3 regions of the Glutamicibacter sp. NPDC087673 genome follow, and region 3 is predicted to be linked to each of the others. Evidence: riboswitches for the same ligand, from Rfam matches in the RefSeq annotation. Region 3 holds a riboswitch; each other region holds the start of a gene.
The links. Region 3 has a riboswitch for S-adenosylmethionine ahead of ACIOTL_RS13755 (acyl-CoA dehydrogenase). Riboswitches for the same ligand answer to the same signal wherever they lie in the genome.
Positions count from the first base shown of each region.

Region 1: linked by a shared signal. The riboswitch ahead of ACIOTL_RS10250 (O-acetylhomoserine aminocarboxypropyltransferase/cysteine synthase family protein) and the one ahead of ACIOTL_RS13755 (acyl-CoA dehydrogenase) in region 3 are both predicted to bind S-adenosylmethionine.
Region 2: linked by a shared signal. The riboswitch ahead of ACIOTL_RS00510 (OsmC family protein) and the one ahead of ACIOTL_RS13755 (acyl-CoA dehydrogenase) in region 3 are both predicted to bind S-adenosylmethionine.

Region 1 is NZ_JBIUWB010000004.1:2,358-10,069, reverse strand. It holds gene ACIOTL_RS10270 (gamma carbonic anhydrase family protein) at 1-99, shown strand, start outside; gene ACIOTL_RS10265 (DUF222 domain-containing protein) at 165-1,874, opposite strand; gene ACIOTL_RS10260 (GyrI-like domain-containing protein) at 1,937-2,806, opposite strand; gene ACIOTL_RS10255 (cystathionine gamma-synthase) at 2,878-4,098, opposite strand; gene ACIOTL_RS10250 (O-acetylhomoserine aminocarboxypropyltransferase/cysteine synthase family protein) at 4,095-5,408, opposite strand; SAM riboswitch class I at 5,493-5,583, opposite strand; gene ACIOTL_RS10245 (LysR family transcriptional regulator) at 5,813-6,754, opposite strand; gene ACIOTL_RS10240 (DUF1852 domain-containing protein) at 6,878-7,712, shown strand, end outside.
Region 2 is NZ_JBIUWB010000001.1:101,957-109,668, forward strand. It holds gene ACIOTL_RS00505 (DEAD/DEAH box helicase) at 1-3,162, opposite strand, end outside; SAM riboswitch class IV at 3,303-3,424, shown strand; gene ACIOTL_RS00510 (OsmC family protein) at 3,456-4,007, shown strand; gene ACIOTL_RS00515 (L-idonate 5-dehydrogenase) at 4,084-5,139, opposite strand; gene ACIOTL_RS00520 (SDR family oxidoreductase) at 5,129-5,899, opposite strand; gene ACIOTL_RS00525 (FadR/GntR family transcriptional regulator) at 6,072-6,779, opposite strand; gene ACIOTL_RS00530 (L-lactate permease) at 6,804-7,712, opposite strand, start outside.
Region 3 is NZ_JBIUWB010000005.1:278,724-286,435, reverse strand. It holds gene ACIOTL_RS13765 (aliphatic sulfonate ABC transporter substrate-binding protein) at 1-657, opposite strand, end outside; gene ACIOTL_RS13760 (ABC transporter ATP-binding protein) at 745-1,566, opposite strand; SAM riboswitch class I at 1,572-1,673, opposite strand; SAM riboswitch class I at 1,941-2,032, shown strand; gene ACIOTL_RS13755 (acyl-CoA dehydrogenase) at 2,048-3,379, shown strand; gene ACIOTL_RS13750 (LLM class flavin-dependent oxidoreductase) at 3,437-4,840, shown strand; gene ACIOTL_RS13745 (IS110 family transposase) at 5,132-6,238, opposite strand; gene ggt (gamma-glutamyltransferase) at 6,442-7,712, opposite strand, start outside.

The sequences.
Region 1 (7,712 bases), on a different contig from region 3:
GTCCGCCGCGAACTGAGCGATGAAGAAGTCGCCGGGTTGAAGACCAACGCTGATCACTATCTCGTGCTGGCAGCCAAGCATCTGGAAGCCAACGCCTAGAGTTTGCGAGGTCCTGGAAGCGCACTGCTTCCAGGACCTTTCGCTTTAAGCCTTGTGCGTGCTGCTCATGGCTCGGCGATTTCGACGTCCAGCAACCCAGCACGCCACTTCACCGTGGTCTCCTCCGCCAACGCTTCGGCCTCCAACCCTTCGGCCGGAGTCATGAAATAGGTGTTGATCCGCAACTTCTGCTCCGGATCCAACTCCGGCGGCAACAGCACCATCGGCCGGCTCCCAGGGATCTTCACCGCCTGGAACAACCCGCAATGCCTGGCCGTATGGTGAATCAAGCAATTCAACACCGCAGACTTGATATCAGTGCGCCCGCCCTTCTCCCACGGATCCAGATGATCCGCCTCGCACCGCTGCGCAGGCATGCTGCACCCGGGATAGGAACAGCCTCGATAGGCTGCCCGCAGGGCTCGGACTTGGGCCTTGGTGAATAGCCGCTGCGTTCGTCCGAGATCCAAGGGCAGGCTCTTGCCGTTCAGCACCACCGGGAGAATCCCGGCATTGCACAGTGCGGTCCTGGTTTCCCCCGGGGATAACAGAATCCCCGAGGAAGTCACAGCGAAATCCTCGGTTCGCTGCTGCAATTTATCCCAATCCAAGATGACGCTCACCTGCGCACTGGCAAGTCCTGATTGCTGTTCCGGCGGGCCTCCGCTGGGTTTCCGTTCGCTCATCAGCAAGGCCATGAAACCAACGAGCCGTCTTCGCTCGGGTTTCAGGTCGTCCCATTCAGCGTTGGCCTGCTTCGCTTCGGCGGAAGCAACTTCTGGCTGGAGATCATCATTTTCGCCCTGGAGATCCTCGTCTTCCGAGTCGAGATCTCCAATGTCCTCCGTCGCTTCGTCACCCGGTCCGTCTTTTGCCCAGTCGGGTTTGCTTTCTTCATCGTCCCAGCCGCTGGTTTCCTCACCGGTGAACTGGGCATCGACGTCTTTCAAGCCCGCGCGGTTGCCGGCAACGGTGGAAGGATTATCCAGATTGGCGAAGTAGGCCTCGATGTATGCGGCATGCGATGGGAGAACACGAATGATGTATTCAACCAGCCCTTTGCGCATACCGCGCTTGAAGATTCCGATTCCGTCGAGCAGAGCCTTGAGCGGGCGCTGGCCCGCTTTGATCTGCGAGACCATGTCGTTGATGTGCTTGCGCGCTGACTTGGGCTCTGAACGCAGGAAGGCTGCGGATTCTGCCTGGAGCTGCTGCTTCTTCGCCTCTGCGGCTTTGCCTTCGCCCAGATCCTTGCGGAGCGAATGCAGCTTCATTGCCGCCGAGGCAACCAGCCGCGGATCAATGCTCGGGTCGTCGAACTGCGTAGCAAGCTCCGGCAGCCACGGATCAGTCGGTTGTCCTGCCTCGTCCGTGCCGCCAAGCAGGCAGTCGGCCTGCACCAGGCGGGCGGCGGCGGTGCTGCGCGGGATATCCAGCCAGCCGGTCATCAGTCCTTTGGCATCCTTGAAATGCGTGCGCGCTGTCGTGGTGCGCCCCTTCGCGGCTTCGATTTGCTCGACGGTGGGGTGGGCCCCGAGATCGGAGATGGCCTGGAAGGATTCCTGGTCGAGCTTGTGGGCGCCGGTACGCCGCAGGGCAGCTGCCGCGTGGACCTGGGTCCGGGCGAGAGATTGGGACGTGTCTTCAGCGAGCATCGAAAAATAGGCGGCCTGGCCGGCGGTGAGGCCGCCTTGGGCCAGGACATGGGTCGCTGAAGCGGCCAACGCGTTGGCGTCGGCCAGGTCCTTCAGCGCTTGCGCGATTTCTCTGCTCATGGGTACACCATGCCCCGCAGAAATGGATCTGCAGGGCATGCGTGTACGGGCTGTGGACAAGTCTAGTTGCCGGCTTCAACCGGCAGCCAGAGCTCGCAGGTCGCGGTGCTGAAGTCCGGGGCCCGATCGAGCACGGCGACAATGGACGGCCCCACGCGCAAACGCCACGGATTGGACGGGAACCACGCGGTAGCGGTGGCGGCGTAGAGGTCCTGCAACGCCGACGGGTAGGGGCCCGAAACGCTGAAGACCGCCCACTGGCCAGCAGGAACCTGAATCGCGTCCAGGCCCTTCGGCACCTGGATGCCACCGGGTACGGCGACACCGTGCAGGTAGGTCAGCTCGCTGCCTTCGCGGTAATCGGGGTCCACCTGTGCGCTGACCTGCAGCAAACCGGCAGGTTGCGCGGAAGACAGCTCCTTGAGCCGAGCGTGCTCGGCTATCGGGATGGAGGCGATGTGGGCTTGGATGTGCGGGTTGGCACCGTTGTGAATCAGCGGTACCTGCGTGGCGTATCCAATGAGCTGGAATTCTTCTCGATCAACTATTCGTGCATCCATGGGACGATTCCCTTCGACGGTCAGGCTGAACCTGATGATTGGTTGGCTTCGAAGGGGGCCACCATTCTCGCGGACATCGGCCACGGACGCGCCATGCACCGCTCGGAAGGCCCGGCCGAATGCTTCGGCCGAACCATAGCCGTAACGGATCGCGATGCTCAGCAGGTCCTGACCGGCAAGCAGATCCGCGGCGGCCTGGGTCATGCGGCGCCGGCGGATGTACTCGGAGACCGGCATGCCGGACAGCGAGGAGAACATCCGTCGCACATGGTATTCCGTCGTACCTTCGGCGTGCACCAAGTCAGCGAGGTTGATCTCGGCGCGTAGCTGAGCCTCGATTTGCTCGATGAGCCGATTGAGAATTCCGATCATGATTCCACCCTTCCCCAACTACTATTCTTCAGGGTAGGGGCACGCCGCCCGATAATCGCGGTTCGAAGCGATCAGGCGTTTTCCAGAGTCTTTTCACATACCCGGGCGACGACCGGTTTGGACGCCGCGCGGGCCGCGGACAGGCCGCGTTCCAGATCGGCAATCAGGTCGTCGGCTTCTTCGATGCCCACCGAGAGGCGGACCAGGTTGGCCGGGATTTCCAGCGGGGTGCCGATCAGCGAAGCATGGGTCATTTCGCGCGGATAGCAGACCAGGGACTCCACCCCGCCCAGGGACACCGAGAGCTGGAAGTACTCCATGGATTGGGCGAAGGCGCGGGCGGCGGCTTCATCGGAGAGTTGCAATGAGAGGATCCCGCCAAAGCCGCGGCCGGCCGCGGACTGGGACTTGGCCAGCTCGTGGCCCGGATGGCGTTCCAGCCCCGGGTAGTAGACGCGGGTGACTTCGGGCTGGTCATCGAGCCAGCGGGCCAGGGTGGAGGCGGTAGCCCCGTGGCGTTCCATGCGCAGGCCCAGGGTTTTCAGCCCGCGGGCGGCCAGGTAGGAATCCTGCGGACCGGAGACCGCGCCCCCGGCGAACTGCTGGTAGCCCACCGCTTCGGCCAGGCTCTGCCCGCGGTGCAGGTGGTCGGCCACGATGACGGCCCCGCCGAGCACGTCGGAGTGCCCGCCGATGTACTTGGTGGTGGAATGGACCACCGCGTGGGCGCCGAAATCCAGCGGCCGCTGCAGGTACGGGGTGGCGAAGGTGTTGTCCACCACCAGCAGGGCGCCGTGCTCGCGGGCGATGGCAGCCCAGCCGGCCAGATCGGCGATGCCCAGCAGCGGGTTGGACGGGGTTTCCACCCAGAGCAGCGCGGTGTTCGGGCGCACCGCCGCGCGCACCGCGTCCAGGTTGGTGATGTCTACCGCTGACGAGGTGATCCCCCATTTGCGGTGCAGCTTGGAGATCAGCCGGTTGGTGCCGCCGTAGCCGTCGGCGCCCAGGATGATGTGGTCGCCTGGCGCCAGCACCGCGCGCAGCAGTGCGTCTTCGGCGGCGATGCCCGAAGCGAAGGAGAAGCCGGCGGTGCCGCCTTCCAGCGCGGTGAGCTGGGATTCGAACCCGTTGCGGGTCGGGTTGGAGCCGCGCGAGTACTCGTGCCCGGCACGCAGCACGTTGATGCCGTCCTGGATGAAGGTGCTGGTCTGGTAGATCGGCGGGATCACCGCACCGGTGTGCGGATCCTTGTGCTGGCCGGCGTGCACGGCGAGGGTGTTGAAGCCGCTCATGCGAAACTCGCTTCCTTGGTGTCGGCGGTGGCCTGGGTTGCGGCCAATGCAAGATCCAGCGATTGGGTGATATCTGCTAGCAGGTCGGCGGGGTCTTCCAATCCCACCGACAGGCGCAGGGTGGAGGTGTTCAGGCCCGCGGCGGCCAGCTGCTGCTCCGAGAGCCGGCAGTGCGTCATGGTGGCTGGGTGGGAGACCATGGTGCGGGTGTCCCCCACATTCGCGGCCAGGGAAATCAGCTTGAGCCCGTCGATTACCGGGGAAACCAGCGATGGGTGGGCCAGCTCGATGGCCAGCACGCAGCCGGTGCCCTTGGGCGTGAGCGTCTGGGCCAGCTGGTGGCTGGGGTGGCCGGGCAGGGACGGGTGGTGGATGGCCGCGATGCCAGGGTGGGAAGCCAGAGTGCCGATCAGCGTGGTGACGCTGCGCTGCACGTGGGCGGCGCGCACCGGCAGGGTCTCGATGCCGGCCAGGATGCCCTGGGCGCTGGCCGGGGCCAGGGTCGGGCCCAAGTCGTGCAGGAACTTGGAACGCACCAGCATCGCGTAGGCGGCCGGCCCGTGGCGCTCAAGCAGCGAGGTGTTGTTCAGCCGCACCCGCGGGGCGGCGATCTGCGGCCAGCGGGCGGCATCGGAGAAGTCGAATTTCCCCGAGTCCACCACGACGCCACCGAGCACCGAGCCGTGTCCGGCCAGGCCCTTGGTGGCCGAGTGCACCACGATGTCGGCACCCAAATCCAGCGGACGCACATTCAGCGGGGTGGCCAGGGTGTTATCCACGACCACCGGGATGTTGTAATCGTGGGCGATGGCCGCGATGGCGGGCAGATCGGCCACGGTGCACAGCGGGTTGGAGACGGACTCCAGGAAGAACGCCCGGGTGTCCGACTCAATGGCAGCGGCCCAGGCGGACGGATCGGCCTGGTCGACAAAGCTGATGCGGATGCCGAAGTCCGCGAAGGTGTCGGTGAACAGGTCCACGGTACCGCCGTAGAGCGAGGAGGAGGCCACGATGTGCTTGGGTCCCTGGGTCAGGGCGAGCAGGGACAGGGCCACGGCGGCCTGCCCGGTGGCGGTGGCTACCGCGTGGGCTCCGCCTTCCAGGGCGGCCACGCGCTGTTCCAGGATGGACACGGTCGGGTTGCCGGTGCGCGAGTAGGTGAATCCGGCCTGGCGCAAGGCGAATTTCTCGACCGCTTCGGCATGCGATGCGAATTGGTAGGCCGCGGAATTGTGCAGTGGCGGCAGCATCGGGCGGAACTCTCCGCTCGGGCGGTACCCTGCGTGGACCGCGTCGGTTTCCTGGCTCATGGCTCCTCCTCGATTCTCTGCGAGGGAGTGCACCGATTGGCATCGTGCGGCGGCACGATGCTACGCAATAACGCGTTCGGAACTGCTCCATCGTTCCTGGCGGTAGCACCTTTCGGATTCCCGATGGTTGCTGCGGCGTCTCCGAGCCAGATCTCTCGGCCGCTCTTGATGGGTTGTTCTTCCATGGTTGGCTATCCGCCGCAAACGGTGCAAGCGGTATCCGGCGCCCGGCTTCATACAAGGCCGCTGCGCTTCATATGTCGTCGCCTTGTCATGATGACGCGGGGGCCTGAACCCTTTTGTGAAGCGAGCTTTTGAGCGGAATCGGCGTGATGTAGAGGTTTTTCTGGAAGTTTGTGACGATGCGCCGGTGCTCCATGACCGGCGGTTACGCTGCTGGCGGTTCAGCCGAGCACTTCTACCCCGAAGCTGGCGACCACGGTGCGCACTTCTTGCAGGTAGCGCTGGGCCTGGTCGGTGAGCGGGATGGCGGCGTGGTCGATCCAGCCGATTTCGATGCGCTCCTCGATGGCCAGCGGGATGGCGACGATGGAGGGATCCAGCTCGTCGCTGATGATGCCGGTGGAGATCGTGTACCCGCCCAAGCCGATCATGAGGTTGAAGATGGTGGCGCGGTCCGAGACCTGGATTTCGCGTTGGCTGGAGCGCGTGGAGAGCACCTCCTCGGCGAAGTAGAAGGAATTATTCGCGCCCTGGTCGAAGGTCAGCCGGGGCAGGTCTTCGAGGTCTTCGAGCGTGACCTGTTCACGAGTGGCCAGCGGGTTGCTGCGCGAGATGAAGATATGCGGATCGGCCAGGAACAGCGGGTGGAAGACCAGCCGGGATTCGCGCAGCAGCTTGTCGATGACCTTCCGGTTGAAGTCACTGCGGTACAGGATCCCGATGTCGCTGCGCAGCGTGCGCACGTCCTCGATGATCTGTTCGGTGCGGGTCTCGCGCAGCGAAAACTGGTACTCGTCGGCCCCGCTGGCCTGCACCATCCGCACGAAGGCATCCACCGAAAAGGAGTAGTGCTGGGTGGAGACGCCCAGCAGCCGCCGGGCCGAGGGGCGGCCGAGATATCGATGCTCAAGAAGCTCCACCTGCTCGAGCACCTGCCGGGCGTAGCCGAGGAATTCTGCGCCTTCGGCGGTGAGCGTTACTCCCCTGGCCGAACGCATCAGCAAGGTGCGCCCCACCCGTGATTCAAGCTCTTTCATCGCTGAGGACATGCTGGGCTGCGCGACGTAAATGAGGTCGGCGGCAGCCGAGATCGACCCCTCCGAGGCGACCGCCACGAAATAGCGAAGTTGCTGCAGCGTCAAGCCATTTGTTCCCTGAACCATAGCCAGAGTCTATATGAATCCATAGTTATATCGAGTTACCCGATATCAAGAATCACCCTGCATGATTGACGCATCGACTTCCCCTCGGCCCACTACGGCCCCCAAAGAAACAGATTGGCCATCATGGCAGACGCGTTGACCTTCAGCATTAGCACCACCAGATTCGACGAGAATTACACCCCTTCAGCAAATTCGCGCACCACCACGAACTTCGCCAATTTGGCACGCGGAGAACGCCGCGCAGAGAACCTGAACAATGCTTTAACAATGATCAACCGCCGCTTCAATTCCTTGGCTCACTGGGACAATCCCCAGGGTGACCGCTATGCGCTGGAATTGGAAATCATTTCTGCCAACGTGCATTTCACTGCCGATAATAACGACCAGAAATTTCCCCTTTTAGAAGTCCTTGAAACCACGATCGTGGATAACCTCCTAGGCACTCGAACCCAGGGAATAGTCGGCAATAATTTTTCGTCGTACGTCCGCGACTATGATTTCAGTGTGGTGCTTCCTGCGCAGAGTCGTGGCGCCGGCACCCCAGTTCTTCCCGAAGATTTTGGCGATCTCCACGGGCAACTTTTCCAGCACTTCCTTAAGTCGCAAGCCTATGGTCAGCGTTTTGAGCAGCTACCGGTGATCTGCATCAGCGTCTCTACCTCCAAGACCTATTTCCGCACGGGCAACAGCCATCCGGTGCTCGGTTTGGAGTACCAGCAGGATGAAAATTCATTAACCGACGCGTACTTCGGAAAAATGGGTTTGAGCGTGCGCTACTTCATGCCGCCGGGTGCCGTGGCTCCGCTGGCGTTCTACTTCCGCGGTGACCTGCTCAACGATTACACCAATCTGCAGTTGATCAGCCTGATCAGCACCATGGAGACCTTCCAGAAGATCTACCGTCCGGAAATCTACAACGCCAACTCGGCAGCGCCTGCTGTGTATCACCCGAGCCTTG
Region 2 (7,712 bases), on a different contig from region 3:
TTGGGCAGTCTCTCCCAGGACATCATTGAACAGCTGCGTCTTCTTGGCCTGCAGCGCGAGCACCTTGGATTCGATGGTGTCCTTTGCCACCAAGCGATACACATAGACCGGACGAGTTTGCCCAATGCGGTGGGCCCGGTCAATAGCCTGGGCTTCGGCCTGCGGGTTCCACCATGGGTCCAGCAAGATGCAGTAGTCGGCGGAAGTGAGATTAATGCCGAAGCCGCCGGACTTCAGCGAGATGAAGAAGACCGGGAAATCTCCCTCGCTGAAACCGTCAATCAGTTCCTTGCGCTTTGGGCCAGTGGTGGACCCATCAAGGTATCCGTGCTCAATGCCCAGCTCTTCAGCGACGTCGCGTGCCTTGGCCAAGAAACTGGTGAATTGGCTGAAGACCAGAATCTTATGCCCTTCAGAAACCGCATCCCCCATGAGTTCGCGCAGCATTTCCAGCTTCGCGCTCGGAGCATCGCCCTCGCCTACCAAGGACGGATCCAAGGCCAGCTGGCGCAGCAAGGTCAGCGATTGGAGAATCTGGAAGCGATTCGAATCAACGTCGTCAACCAGCCCCAGAACTTCTTGCCGCACACGCTGGAAGCGGCGGTCATAAGCTTTGCGGTGCCCCGGCTCCAGTTCGACTTCCAGCACCTGCTCGGTCTTCGCCGGCAACTCTGGAACGACCTGTTCCTTGGTACGGCGCAGCACGAACGGACGCAGTCGGCTCTTCAGGCGCTCCAGGCGCTCCTGGTCTCCGTCGGCAATGGGCTTCTGGTAGTTGTCCTTAAAGGACTTCGCACCGCCCAGCAGGCCTGGTGCAGCCAGTGAGACCAACGCCCACAGTTCCAGCAGGTTGTTTTCCATGGGAGTGCCAGTGACCACGAATTTGCACGGCACTGGCAGCTGCCGGGCCTGCTTGTAGCCTTTGGAGGCATGGTTCTTCAGTTGCTGGGCCTCGTCCATGATCATGACGTTGAATCCGGCGGCTTCAAAATCCTCATAGGCCAGGCGGAAGATCGTGTAGCTGGTAACTACCAATTGGGCGTCACCGATCTGCGACGCCATGCTTTGGCCGCTCATTCTAGCTGTTGAAGTGATGCCGGTGACTCTCATCTGCGGCGCAAATCGCTGCGCCTCATTGATCCAGTTGCCCACCACCGAGGTAGGAGCCAGCACCAGGAATTTCTGGGCAGGATCCTCGACGCGCGCTTGTTCAAGGCAAGCCAGCAACTGGACGGTCTTGCCCAGACCCATATCGTCGGCAAGGACGCCGCCGAGATCATGGGTACGCAAGAAGTTGAGCCAGGATAGGCCGTGGCCCTGATACGGGCGCAGTTCAGCGTTGAACGTTTCCGCTAGCTGGACCGGCTGCATTTCTTCACCGCTTTGCAGCGCATTCATGGTCTGCAGCCACTGGTTGTGCTGGGCTTCGATAATGCCCAGATCCACCAGTTCTTGCCACCAGTCGATGCTCAACTTATGGATGCGGATCGTATCGCCCTGCACCGTGCCCAGCTCCCCGGCCTCTGATATCAGCTGGCGCAGCTGCGTGAAATCTGCACCATCAATCGGGATCACCGTAAGGTCATCGAGGACGAGATACTCATCTTGCTTGGTCAAGGCCTCCAGCAGCAGTGGGAACGGGACCTTGGTCTCGTCCAGGAGCACTTCCACAGACAAGTCGAACCAGTCCCCCGTGCTTTCGCCGGCTTCGACACTGACAGCGGCCGGCGCGTGGCTGATCCGGTACTTCGGCAGCCTGTTCTGCTCTTCAACGACCACATCGGGATGCTCTGCCAATAGCGGCAATGCGTAGACCAAGAAATCGATGGATTCGGAGGTGCTGAATTCCTTCGGCGGGAAGATTCCTGAAGAGGTCAGTTGCCCCAAGGAAGCCTGCGCGCCGAGCTTGTCCTGCACCGAAGCAGCAATTTCCTTTTCCACGGCATACTGGCGGGGGCCCGCGGAGGCGTACTCCCAGGAATAGCTCACGGTCAGCGGAGTTCGGATGCTCTCCAGGGACAGCTTGAGGCTGGGGCGTGCTGGAACAGGGATGCTGTAGCTGTCATCCTCGCTCTTCAACGGTGCCATCAGGCGCAATCGGTCCAGGTGCTGGCGCTCGAAAAGCTCAACGCCTTCCTGCGGGATGGATTGCGCACCGGATTCAATAAATGTGGCCAGTTCCTTCGTGACCGGTTCAGCGAACCGGGCCAAACCGATTTCCCTGGCCTTCGGCAAGGGGCTGGACGCGTAAGCCAACAAGGTCGGCGGCGTGCCTATGGGCAAGAGGTAGACGTGCTCTTCGCTCGGCCCGCGCAGCTTCCCTTCCATGCTCAGGCCATGTTCACCGCGACGCACATCCACGTGTGCCATGGCTGGTTGCTCGCTGAACTCCACCGGGGCCTTGGCCGTAGAACCGCCGTTGACGATCTGCACTCCAGCTTCACGCAGGGCTTCGAACGCATCCAGCAGGTCCTGGCCTGGAAAATCCATCAAGGAGATCCACTCCTTGGGATCCCACGAATGGCGATAAGTATCTTGTTCAACGTGTTCACGCAACCGGTCCAGTTCAACGACCGCACGACGCTGCTTCTTGGAGAACCGCGTATCAAAAGCAACATTGCGCCAGCTGATCCCGGTTTGGATCCAGGGGCTCTTGGTGCCCTGGCGGGCCGGGCGTGCCTGCAAGGTCAGCGCGTCCTCGCCGCCATAACGCGGTTCGCTTACCACTTTCAGGATCAATCCCAGCGGTTCTTCGGCAACCAGCGGCTCATCGGAAATGACTGGAAGCAGACGGTCAAGGGTACGTTCCCACTGCGGCTTGCTATTGCGTTTCCAAGCGTGGGGATCCACCCCGGAGTCGGAGACGAAAAAGCCCTGGTCTTCTTCGGTGGTGACCTCAATGAGCAAGGCGGCGACATCTTCACAGGACTGAACCCCCGGATGCTTGCCGCAGAAGCTGGTGAAGCTGATATTGCCCTCGGTGATTTCCAATTGGGCCATCACCGATTCACGCAGCACCACACCGGAGATGCGGGTAGATCCCGGTTGCATTACCCGGTTGGCGATCTGCACTTTTCCGGAATCACACAGGAATTGGCCCAGGTTGTATTCGGATTCGGTCACCAAGGTCTGGGCCGCAGAAAGTGTCAGCTGGAATTCCATACTCGCCGTTCATTGTTCGTGCAGTGGGCGCCCGAGAGCTAGATTCCATCTTAGCGAGCCGGAAAGCAAGATGCCCGGTGACGAAAAGTTACTTCTGCCCTTTACCCGCGGGCCCTGCAACCGATAGAAATTAATCACTGAATCACGAGTTCCACTCTTTGAGCCCTGGCTGAGTGGACGGCAACCCTCCTGCGTCATTGTGCGGGGTGCCCCAGGTGAAGATTCGACGCATCTTGAACGCCAAGATGCGTAAGCGATGGCGCCCCTTGCGCCAGAAAGGGGATCAATTCCCCATGACTAATGCAGCATCTGCCCCAACCGTATCCGAAGACCGCGCACAGCGCCTGCAGGAAGCAGGCAAGGGCTGGGGCGAACGAATTTCGGCTGCCCCGCAAAGTGCCCAATTGACTTTCACCGTCGAGGGCGAAGGCTTCGATTCGGTAGCCAGCAACATTGTCTCCGGCAAGCACACCTTCCAGGCCGACGAGCCAGCTGCCCTGGGCGGCAGCGACCTGGCCGCAAGCCCCGTGGAATACGCGCTCGGAGCGCTCATCTCCTGCCAGGTTGTGGTCTACCGCTTGTACGCGCAGAACCTCGGCATCCAGGTGGACGACGTGAAGATCCAGGCCAATGGCCACCTCGATGTCCGCGGACTCTTCGGCATCGACCAGACCATCCGCCCCGGCTTCTCGTCGGTGGATCTGGACATCCGGATTGCCGGACCGGAATCAGCTGAACGCTATGAAGAACTGCGCCGCGCAGTGGATGCACACTGCCCGGTGCTGGACCTCTTCGCCAATCCGGTGCCCGTGACAACCGCGGTAAGCATCGCAGAGACCAACTAGAGTTCGCTGAACTAAAAAGCACCGCGGCGGCCCCCGACTTCAGGTGCCGCCGCGGTGCACTTCTAGCTGAAGCCAACTATTGCCCCAGGAAGTTCAGCAGGACTTTGCCGGAGCGAGCCGAATCCTTGGCCGTTTCGAAGGCTTCAAGCGCATCGGCGACCGGGAACTCGTGGGTTACCGCCTCGGAAACCTGCAGTGAACCGTCGGCCAGGGCAGCAAGCACATGGTCGATTTCGTCGTTGAAGCGGAAGGAACCAACCAGTTCCAGCTCGCGGGTAATAGCCAGCGAAATGAGTGCGGGTTGTTCTCCTGAGGGCAGCAACCCGACCATGACCACTCGACCGCCGCGCACGGCACCGCGCACGGCGGAGGCCAACCCGCGGAAGTTGCCGCTGGCCTCGATCACCACGTCCGCGCCCACCTGGGCAAGAGCTTCCTGGTCATCGGCGCGCAAAGTTGAAGTGGCACCGAGTTTCCCGGCGATTTCCAACGGCTTCTCGTGCATGTCCACTGCGATGATTTCTTTGGCTCCGGCACGCTTGAGCACTGCTACAGCGAGAGCTCCGATCGGCCCAGCACCAATAACCAGCGCCTTCTTGCCGGCGACTTCACCGGCGCGCGACACCGCATGCCAAGCAACCGCAGCCGGTTCTGCCAGTGCCGCATCACGCAGTGCTAAGCCAGCAGGCAGCTCACGCAGCATGCGTGATGGCAGGTTCACTTCGCGGGCGAATGCGCCCTCGGTGTGCGGGTAGCGGGCGGCCGAGCCCAGATAGGTGCACCCCGGGGAAAGATTCGGGCGGTCGGCCGGGTAAGGTTCCCCGGTCTCGCCTGGTGTTGCCGGGTGCACGGCGACTTTGGTTCCGGCTGCCGGCCCGCTGCCGTCAGCGGCGGCCTGCATGACGGTCCCGACGATTTCATGCCCGAGAACCATTGGAGCCTTGAGGAACGATTCCCCGGCGGCGCCGTGGCTCCAGTAATGCAAGTCTGATCCGCAAATACCGCCGTAAGCGATGGCAACGCGTGCTTCATCTGCTCGCGGCGCTGCCAGCTCGATTTGTTCAATACGCAAATCATCGGCTGCATGGGCCACGACGGCCAACGTGCTGGTGGCGAGGGAATTAGACGACAACGCTCATGCCTCCGTCGATGAAAATGGTCTGTCCGTTCACGTAATTTGATCCGTCCGAGGCCAACCAGACTGCTGGTCCGGCCAGATCCTCGACGGCGCCCCAACGCGCTGCGGGGGTGCGGCCCAGAATCCAGGAGTTGAATTTTTCGTCGTCCACCAGATTCTGTGTCATTTCGGTGTGGATGTAGCCCGGTGCGATGCCGTTGATTTGCAGTCCCGAACCAGCCCATTCGGCGGTCATGGCGCGGGTGAGATTGCGCAGACCTCCCTTGGCCGCGGTGTAGGCGGAGATGGTGGGGCGGGCCAGGTCGGTTTGCACCGAGCAGATGTTGATGATCTTGCCTTCGCCACGCTGCACCATGGAGCGTGCGACCTCTCGGCCTACCAGGAATGCGCTGGTGAGGTTCGTGTCGATCACGCGCTGCCAGTCAGCCACCTCCAGATCCAGCATGGGCACGCGGTGCTGGATACCCGCGTTGTTCACCAAAATGCGGATGGGGCCGATGTTCTTTTCAATGGCTGCGATGTTCTCGCGCACGGCGGCATCATCGGTGACATCGAAGCAGGCGCTATGGATTTTTTCAGCTCCATAGCGTCTGCTGAATTCGGCAACGGTTTCGGCCAGGCGTTGCTCGTCGCGGCCATGCAGGATGATGGTGGCACCGGCATCCGCCAAGGCACTGGCAAGTTCGCGGCCAATGCCGCGGGAGGATCCGGTGACCAAGGCCAGGCGTCCGGACAGGTCAAAAAGTTGGCTCATGAATTCCCTCGCATGAAGTGTCGATGGTACATCGACGGGAACTCATCAGCGGTATGAACCAGCTGTTAAATCCGAAAAATCAGCCCCGTCGCTTCCCCAAAACATATCAGATATAAGAGGTGCGAGGTGCCTTAAAGTCCGACTTATTTACCTGAAAACTATCCTGCCGGATCTAGCGGGTCTGCGAGTAGAACCAGTTGATGTGCTCTTCGAGCAGCTGGGCCGCCCGTTCGCGCTGGTTCGTCGCGAACGCGTGGTGGATGGCCTTGTGCTGGCGGCGCAGGATGCGCACCACCGGCTGCCAGGCCTCGTCGCTGGGCACCGATTCGGAAACATAGTCGCTGATCGAGTTGCGCAGCGATTCCATCATCGATTCCACTACCGCGTTGCCGGCCATGGAGGCCAGGAGCACATGGAACTCGGCATCAATACGGTGGAAGGCCTCGCGCGAGAGCTGCGCGTCGTCCATGCGCATGATCAGCACCGCGGTGCGGTCAATGACCTGCTGGGCATGGATTGGATCGCGCGGCGTCATTTGCGCTGCCCAGGTTTCCAGCAAGATGCGAGATTCGACGATCTCGCGGACGTTGATCCCCTTGGCCGCCAGATGCAGGCGCAATGCCTGCGAAATGCCAGCCGAGGGGTTGGAGATGATCACCGCTCCGGAGTTGGGCCCGGAGCCGGTTGAAGTCTTGATAATGCCCATCACATCAAGGATGCGGATGGCATCGCGGACCGAGGCCCGCGAGATCCCATGCTGCTCCGCGAGCGCACGCTCGCCGGGAAGCTGGTCTCCAACGGAGAGCTTCTCCTTGCGCAGATCCTCTTCAATTGCTTGGAGAACAATCTGGTACGCACGCGGAGCTGGGTTTACTGGCATCGGATCTATTTTAGCCGTTCACGGCTAAGGCAGCATCCAGGACAGAACCGGGGTGGACTGCAGGTAAACCAAGCAGCACAGCACCAGCAGCATGCCTACGGACCAACCGGCAACCTTCTTGAGGATCACCGACTCCTGGCCTTCCATCTTCACCGAGGTAGCGGCGATGGCCAGGTTCTGCGGGGAGATCAGCTTGCCGACCACGCCGCCGGAGGTGTTGGCGGCAACCAGCAGGTTCGGATCGATGCCGGCATTGATGCCAGCGGTCTGCTGCAGCTTGGCGAACAGCGCGTTGGCCGAGGTGTCCGAGCCGGTCACCGCGGTGCCGATCCAGCCCAGGATTGGCGACAGGAAGGCGAAGAATGCGCCGGTGCCTGCCAGCCAGGTGCCAATGGTGATGGTCTGGCCCGAAAGGTTCATTACGTAAGCCAGGCCGAGGACCGACAGGATGGTCAGCGCGGCGTAGCGCATGTTGTAGACGGTCTTGCCGATTTCGGCAGCACCCTCGGCGAAGGTCATCTTGTACTTGCCGTTGCCGTCGTTCTTCGCGTAGACCAGGGCCACGATCAGGCCGGTGATCAGCAGCAAGGTGCCCGGGGAGGATAGCCACTGGAAGTTGTAGATGGTCGAAGATACCGCTTCGCCATCAGCATTCAGGATCTTGCCGTCCAGTCCTGGCCAGCCGAACTTGATGTCCGTGGTTGCCAGCCATGCAGGAATGTCCACGCCCAGCTTCCACAGCTTGGCCACGCCGAAGATGACGATAACCAGCAGGTACGGGAACAAAGCCATCCAGGTGTTGACCGGGTGCAGCTTGGCATTGGCCTCGTATGGAATTACGGCGGCTTCAGCAGTCAGCACGCGCTGGCGTGCCTCGTCGGCACCCTTTGGAGTCCAGAAGCGCAGCAGGATCACTGCGGCGGCCAGACCAAC
Region 3 (7,712 bases):
GGTGTTGAAATCCAAGTTCCGGTAAACCAGTTGCGCGCCGTCTTTTTCGGCAGCGGCCATGATCGGATCCAAACCGCTCCAGGCATCAACCGAGCCGTTGGCCAGGGCGGTACGTCCATCGGCATGCTGGAGGTTCTGCAGCTTGATGTCAGCTTCACTCAAGCCCGCGGATTCCAGCGCCTGCAGCAGGAAGAAGTATGGGTCGGTGCCCTTTGTAGCGGCCACGGTCTTGCCAGCGAGATCTTCAACGGACTCGATTTTCGAGTCCTTATCCACTACCAGGGCCGCCCATTCCGGCTGCGAATACAGTGCGATGGTCTTGATGGGTGCACCGTTCGAACGGTTCAGGAGCGCAGCGGAACCGGCTGTGGAACCAACATCGATTGCGTCGGCGCGAAGAGCTTCATTGGCCTTGTTGGAACCAGCGGACTGGATCCATTCGACATTTACGCCCTGCTCCTTGGCGGCTGCTTCCAACCATCCCTTTTCCTTGAGCACCAGGCTCAGCGGGTTGTATGTGGCAAAGTCGATGGACAGGGTCTGGCCATCCGAGGAGGCTGTAGCGTTTTCGCCAGCACAGCCGGTCAGGGCAATTGCGCCAACGAGCAAGGCGGCGGCGGACAATGCAGTGCGGCGGGTGAGACGGTTCAAAAGCATGGAGAATCCTAGAATTGTGCGTGCAAGCGGTGTAGGTGAAAGGCAAAGAGGCCGCCGAATGGTTCGGACCCCACGGCGTGCCCGGGACTAATGGTTGGTTGGGTCGACGCCGAGCAGGCGCAATAGGTGCAGACGATCTGCAACGAACTTTTCATCGGTATGCCGGCGTGGATGCCCAGCTGAGATGGACAGATCTTCGATGACGCCCGCTGCACTATGCTCAGCGCCTCGCCCCAGAACAATCACGCGGTCAGCCAAAGTCAACGCCTCGTCCACATCATGGGTCACCATGAGAACGGTGGTGGGGAACGATGCGTGAATCGAGAGCAGCAGATCCTGCATCTTCAAGCGTGTCAGCGCATCGAGGGCGCCGAAGGGTTCATCAAGAAGCAATACACCCGGGCGCCGAGCCAGCGCGCGAGCCAGCGAAACCCGCTGCGCCATGCCTCCGGAGATCTCTCGTGGGCGCAAGCTGGCTGCATGGCTCAGACCGGTCAGCTCGATCAACTCATCGATCAGCGAGTTGCCGGCGCGCTTATCGGTTTCCGGTGCCAGGCCCAGTGCAATGTTCTGGCGAACCGAGCGCCATGGCAGCAGCCGGGGCTCCTGGAAGGCAACGGCGCATAACTCGTTGATGCCGGTGACCTCGCGGGTGCCGGTGCGGATGGTGCCGGTGGTGGGTTGGTCCAAGCCCGATACTGAACGCAGCAGCGTGGATTTTCCGCAACCGCTGGCTCCAAGAATGGCCACGACTTGACCTGCTGGAATTTGCAGGTTGATATCGGCCAGGACCGTGAGGCTTTCCATCTTGGTGGTGAAGGTCCGCGACACGTTGCTGAACTGCACACCCAGGGCGCTTGAAGCTGAGACAACGGGAGCTGCCTCGGGCGCTGCAAAGGAAAGAGTCATGTTCATCTCCATCGGTCCTGGCGGTAGCACCGGCCTGCAGAGCAAAACTCCAAAGGTGGTTGCTGCGGCGTCAACGAGCCAGATCTCTCGGCCGCTCGGGATGGTTACGTGTCCATTACAACGAGTCGAACGATTTGAACGCAAATCTCGCGTAATATGAAAAAATCTTCGACAACTACGTCACATTGCCCAGAAATTTCGTTATTTATTTTATTGCAGGCCGGTTTGCTCGACATTAAGCAAAACTTTGCAACTCATCTTCGGCAGGACACGGATTAGGCTGTGAAATTTGAAGATGGGCACTTCCGGCACTGGGACGAAATGTGACTTCGCGGGTTGGAATCACCGGTTTATTACCGTTACAAATGAATTACGACCCATCCAGAGCGGCTGAGAGATCTGGCTCCACGACGCCGCAGCAACCACCCCAATAGCGGGACGGTGCTACCGCCAGGACCGATGGAAAGAATTGAGAACCCTGATGCCTATTGGTGAATCGCACAATGCCCTCGGACTGGACTTCAACCAGCTCAGTGACCCTTCGCAGGCCACCGCAATGGACCTGGACAAGTTTGAAGAACAGTTGCCGACTAGGCAATTGCTGAAAATCACCCCCGGACCAAGTGCGGATGAGCAATACGACCGGCTGGCCGAAATCTTCCGTCCCGTTTTTGCGCAGATCGCCGCAACCGCCAAGGACCGCGACTTGAACCGCGTGCTTCCTTTCGAGCAGGTAGGCCTGCTGAACCGCGAGCGCTTCGGTGCGCTGCGCCTTTCCGTTGCCGACGGGGGCTACGGCGCACGGCTGGTGGATGTCTTCCGCCTGCTCATCGAGCTGTCCGAGGCGGACTCCCACGTTGGCCAGCTGTGGCGTGCGCATATCGCATTCGTCGAGAACGTCTTGGCGATGGAGGACGAAGAGCTGCGCAAGAAGTGGGTCGCTCGCATCGCTGCCGGGCAGATTATCGGCAACGCCTACACCGAACGCGGTGGCAACGCCCTGGGCACCTTGAACACCAAGGCCAGCACCGTGGACGGGCGCTGGGTGATCGACGGTGAAAAGTACTACTGCACCGGCACCATTTTTGCCGACTGGACCACCGTTGCCGTGGCCCACCCGGAGCTCGCCGGCCGCCAGATCGCCGTGGTCTCCACCCAGCGCAGCGGCGTCAAGATCCTCGACGACTGGGATGGGTTCGGCCAGGGCCTCACCGGAACCGGCACCACCGAATTCCACCAGGTCCCGGTGGATTGCTTCATGCCGCAGCAGACCAATGACTCCGAAGCGGCGATCTTCCAGCTGGTCCTCATGGCCGTGCAGGCGGGCATCGCCCGCGCCGCATTGAACGACCTGCGTCACGCGGTGCAGGCGCGCACCCGCATCTTCACCACTGGAACCGGGGTGCCGGTATACCAGGAACCCCAGGTCCTCCAGCTGGTGGGCGAAGTTTCCGCGGAGTCCTTCGCTGCCGACTCCGTGGTGATCGGCGCAGTCCTTGAAGTTGAAGCCGCCCTGGGCGATCCGGGACTGAACGACGAGGAACGCTACGCCGTATGCGAGCTGGCCGCCAACCGCGCGCAAACCGTGGTGCAGCCACTGGCCATCGGCGTGACCAGCAAGCTCTTCGACGCACTGGGAGCCTCTTCCACCAGAAGCGGCTGCAACCTGGACCGGCACTGGCGCAATGCGCGCACCATCGCCACCCATAACCCAGCGATCTACAAGGCGCGCATCGTCGGGGACTACGAGATCAACGGGGTCCAGCCGCAGCGGCTGTCCGTCACCGGCGAAGATTCGACCCAGCGGGCCTGAGGGCCTGCGACGCACACCAGCAACTTTCCACGATTACCAACCTATGGGGGCAAAGCCATGAGCGAGAACAAGCGCGAGATCCTATTCAACGCATTCGACATGAACTGCGTGGTGCACCAGTCGCCGGGCCTGTGGCGCCATCCGCAGGACAAGGCCTCGACCTACAACACCCTGGGCTACTGGACCCACCTGGCCAAGGTGCTGGAAAAGGGGAAGTTCGACGGGCTGTTCCTTGCCGACGTGCTGGGCACCTACGACGTGTACAAGGGCACCAACGTGACCCCGCTGGGCTCCGGCGCGCAGGCGCCGGTCAACGACCCGATGATGCTGGTTTCCGCCATGGCCGCCGTGACCGAGAACCTCGGCTTCGGCGTCACCGCGGGCACCGCCTATGAGCACCCGTACGCTTTCGCCCGCCGCTTGGCCACCCTGGACCACCTGACCAACGGCCGCGTGGGTTGGAATGTCGTCACCGGCTACCTTCCCTCGGCCGCCCGCAATATGGGCCAGGAAGACCAGATGGAGCACGACGAGCGCTACAACCACGCCGATGAGTACCTCGAGGTGGTCTACAAGCTGCTCGAGGGCTCGTGGGAAGACGACGCGGTGCAGAACAACAAGGAAACCGGTGTCTACACCGACCCGGCCAAGGTGCACCCGATCGAGCACGAGGGCAAGTACTTCAAGGTCCCGGGCATCGCCATCACCGAGCCGTCCACCCAGCGCACCCCGGTGATCTACCAGGCCGGCGCCTCCAAGCGCGGCACCGAATTCGCCGCGTCGAACGCCGAAGCGATCTTCGTGAATTGCCCTACCCGCGACCTGCTCAAGGAAGCGGTCAGCAAGATCCGCGACGCTGCCGAGGCCGCTGGGCGTGGCCGTTACGACATCAAGGTCTTCGCCATGCAGACCATCATTACCGCGGAAACCTCGGAACTTGCCCAGGCGAAGTTCGAGGATTACAGCTCCTACGTGGATATCGAGGGGTCGCTTGCACTGCTTTCGGGGTGGACCGGCATCGACATGTCCGTCTACGGACCAGACGATGTCATCGGCGACGACGTGAAGTCCAACGCCATCCAGTCCTCGGTGGAGACCTTCAAGAAGGCCAGCGGCGATACCGGAAAGCCATGGACCATCCGCCAGCTGGCCGAATGGATCGGCGTGGGCGGATTCGGCCCGGTCTCCGTCGGTTCGGGTGCCGAGGTAGCCGAGAAGCTCATCGACTGGGTGGACTACACCGATGTTGATGGCTTCAACCTCGCCTATGCTGTCACTCCAGGCACCTTCGAGGACGTTGTCGAATACGTGGTTCCCGAGCTGCAGGCGCGCGGGGTCTACAAGACCGAATACGCCGAGGGCTCGCTGCGCCACAAGCTGTTCGGCGAGGGGGACCGCGTGAAGGACACCCACCGCGCAGCCCAGTACAAGATCGCCAACCGGATGGCCGCGCAGGCCTGATATGTGCCCGTAATTGTCAAGTAGGCATGGGTTAGCACCCGCTTGGCTGGATTGCCGAGCGGGTGCTTTTCACCTCCCTGATCGACCCGGTGGTGCGGCGTGTCTTGGTGACGCGTGGTCAGTCTGACATACGCGGGTTGGTTACCGCATGACCCTGTTTCGGCGAGAGCAACCAGCTTGTCTAGGATCGAGCGTGGCACCTCTTGGGATGCTGCTCATAGGCCTTCCGCTGATGCGCTCTTCACGCTGCATGCTCCACTTAGCATGATATGAGAGGCGAGTCTTGCAGAATTATTCGTCCATCACGGCCAATGACCAGCACCAACCGGCAAGTTCACGGGCAATCGCGGTGCACGCGACGGTGTGCTTCTTCTTGTGGCTGGCCAGGGTATTCCACCGCTGGTTCAGGCGCCGATTCCCGGCATCGCCCCGTGCCGCTGCCTGGGCCGATGCCTTGGCCCACCGGTCGGTCATGGTTTTCCCCGGCTGGTACCGCGGTTTGTGATGCCATGCAGCCTCGACGAGCAGCCGGCGGGCATGGGTGTTCCCGGTCTTCGTGATCCCGCCCAAGGACCTGCTGGTCCCCGAGGAATATTCGCTGGGCACCAGGCCAAGATAGGACGCAATGGTGCGGCCGGTGAATCGATCCCAGTCACCGAGCTCGACTGCGAGAGCGAACCCGGTCAGGGTGTTGATGCCACGCAGGCAGCACAGCCTGTTGGTCACGGCAGTGAACTGGGATTCGGCAGCCATCTTGTTGATTTGCTCATCGAGCCGGTCACGCCGGGCAAGACCGAAAGTGGCCGCATCGAAGGCAGCGTCGAAGGCCGCCAACGTTCCGGTGCCAAGGCTTGCGAGCTCGTTTTTCCTGATACGCCGCAGCCATGCCTCATGCCTGGAGCCCCAGCACGTACTGCCGTCATAGATGAAGCTATGGCGCAGCAGGAGCTTCGAGAGCCGATGCCTGCACATCATCAGCTCAACCCTGGCGTCCTCGCGTGCTCGGACGAGGTCTCTGGCGGATTCCTCGACGAGCGTCGGCACGCGCACTGCCACGAGTTCATCGACTTTGATCAGTCGTGCCAGCAGCAGGGCATCGCGGGCATCGGTTTTGACCTTGTCCCCGGAAAGGCGCAGGAGCTTCGACGGGGCCGCGACGGTCACCGGGTAGTTCATGCCCGCGAGGGTGCGGGCGAGGCTGAATCCGGTAGGACCGGCTTCGTAGGCGACCGCGACGGGTCCGTGGTCGGCAGCGATCCCGTTGATCCATGTCGTGATGGCTTCGTTCCCGCCGGGGAGTTTCGCTTCGAGGACTTCACCCGTGCGGGTGTCGAGGGCTGTTGCGCGGATGGATCGTGCGTGCACATCCAGTCCGATCGCAGTACGCTGGGTAAACATCAGGGCCTCCGCTGCATGTCGGCATCCCCGAGCCGTTCTCGGGGATGATCCACGAATCTGCACCGTGAGGCCCTGATCCGCAAGAGGCCTGGCGAAAAAACCTCTTACTCATAGGGTCTAGGCGCATCGCCTGCTAGCGCAGCAGACAGCGGCCCCCGGCACCTTCGAATGAAGTTGCCGGGGGCCGCCGTCTGCCTGCGGGCCTATTCGGTTGGCTGCAGCACCATGGCTGAACCGCCGCCGCGCCTCGTGGGCTCGGCCGCGGCGGTGAGTGTGCCGTCGGCAGCGATTTCCACCGCTTCAACCGCCCCGATTTCCGCCTGCGGAGTGAAGGAATCCCCAGCTGGCGCGAGCTTGTGCCCGAAGGCTTCGAGCGCCGAACCATGGGCTTGGATGAACTCCGGTTCCGCGGTGACCACTGCCGTATTGCGCTGGGAAGCACGTGGAGCGGCGATGGCTTCGCTGATATCCATGCCCAGATCAATGCGGTTCACCAGGGTCTGCAGCACCGTGGTGATGATGGTTGAACCACCGGGGGAGCCGATGGCCAGCACCGGCTCGCCGTCCTGCAGGACAATGGTCGGAGCCATCGAGGAACGCGGGCGCTTGCCAGGTTCAATGCGGTTCGGATCCTGCGGGTCGTACACCGTGGAGAAATCGGTCAGTTCGTTGTTCAGCAGGAAACCGCGATCGGGGACCACCATGCCCGAGCCACCGGTCTGCTCGATGGTCAACGTGTAGGAAACGACATTGCCCCAACGATCCACGACCGACAGATGGGTGGTGGAGATGTTCTCCGTATCCTGCTCTTCTACCGGTTCGCTGGTGGCAGCAGGGCATTGCCCATCATAGTTTTCAAGGTCGCCCGGAGCGACCGGCTTCGTTGCTGCCTGCTCCGGATCAATGGCGCAAGCGCGATCCGTGCCGAATAACTTGTCCGTCAGCGTCTGGGTCGGGACGTTGGTGAAAGCGGGGTCGCCGACGTACTTGCCGCGATCAGCGTAGGCGAGCGCAGTTGCCTCGAAATAATGATGCAAGGCATCGGGTGCTTCCATAGCTGGCAAATCGAACTCGCCCAGAATGTTCAGCGATTCGCCGATGGTCGTTCCGCCACTGGACGAAGGAGCCATGCCGAAGACGTCATAGCCCCGGTAGTCCACCTTAGTTGGTGCCTGCTCCACCACTTCGTAGCCGGCCAGGTCGGCAGTGCCCAGCTGCCCTGCGGGAACCGGGAGGGCGGTGTCTTCGCTCTTTGGCGGAGCCTGCACCGTTAGGGCGATTTCGGCAGCCAATTCGCCCTCATAGAATCCCTGGAGGCCTTGCTTGGCCAGCATCCGGTAGGTGTGTGCGAGATCCGGATTCTTGAAAATGCTCCCGACCTCCGGGGCATCTCCGCCGGGCAAGAACAATTCGCTCGTGGAGGTGAACGCGGCGAATCGTTCCTTGTTATCCAGGGTCTGTTCACGGAACGTCT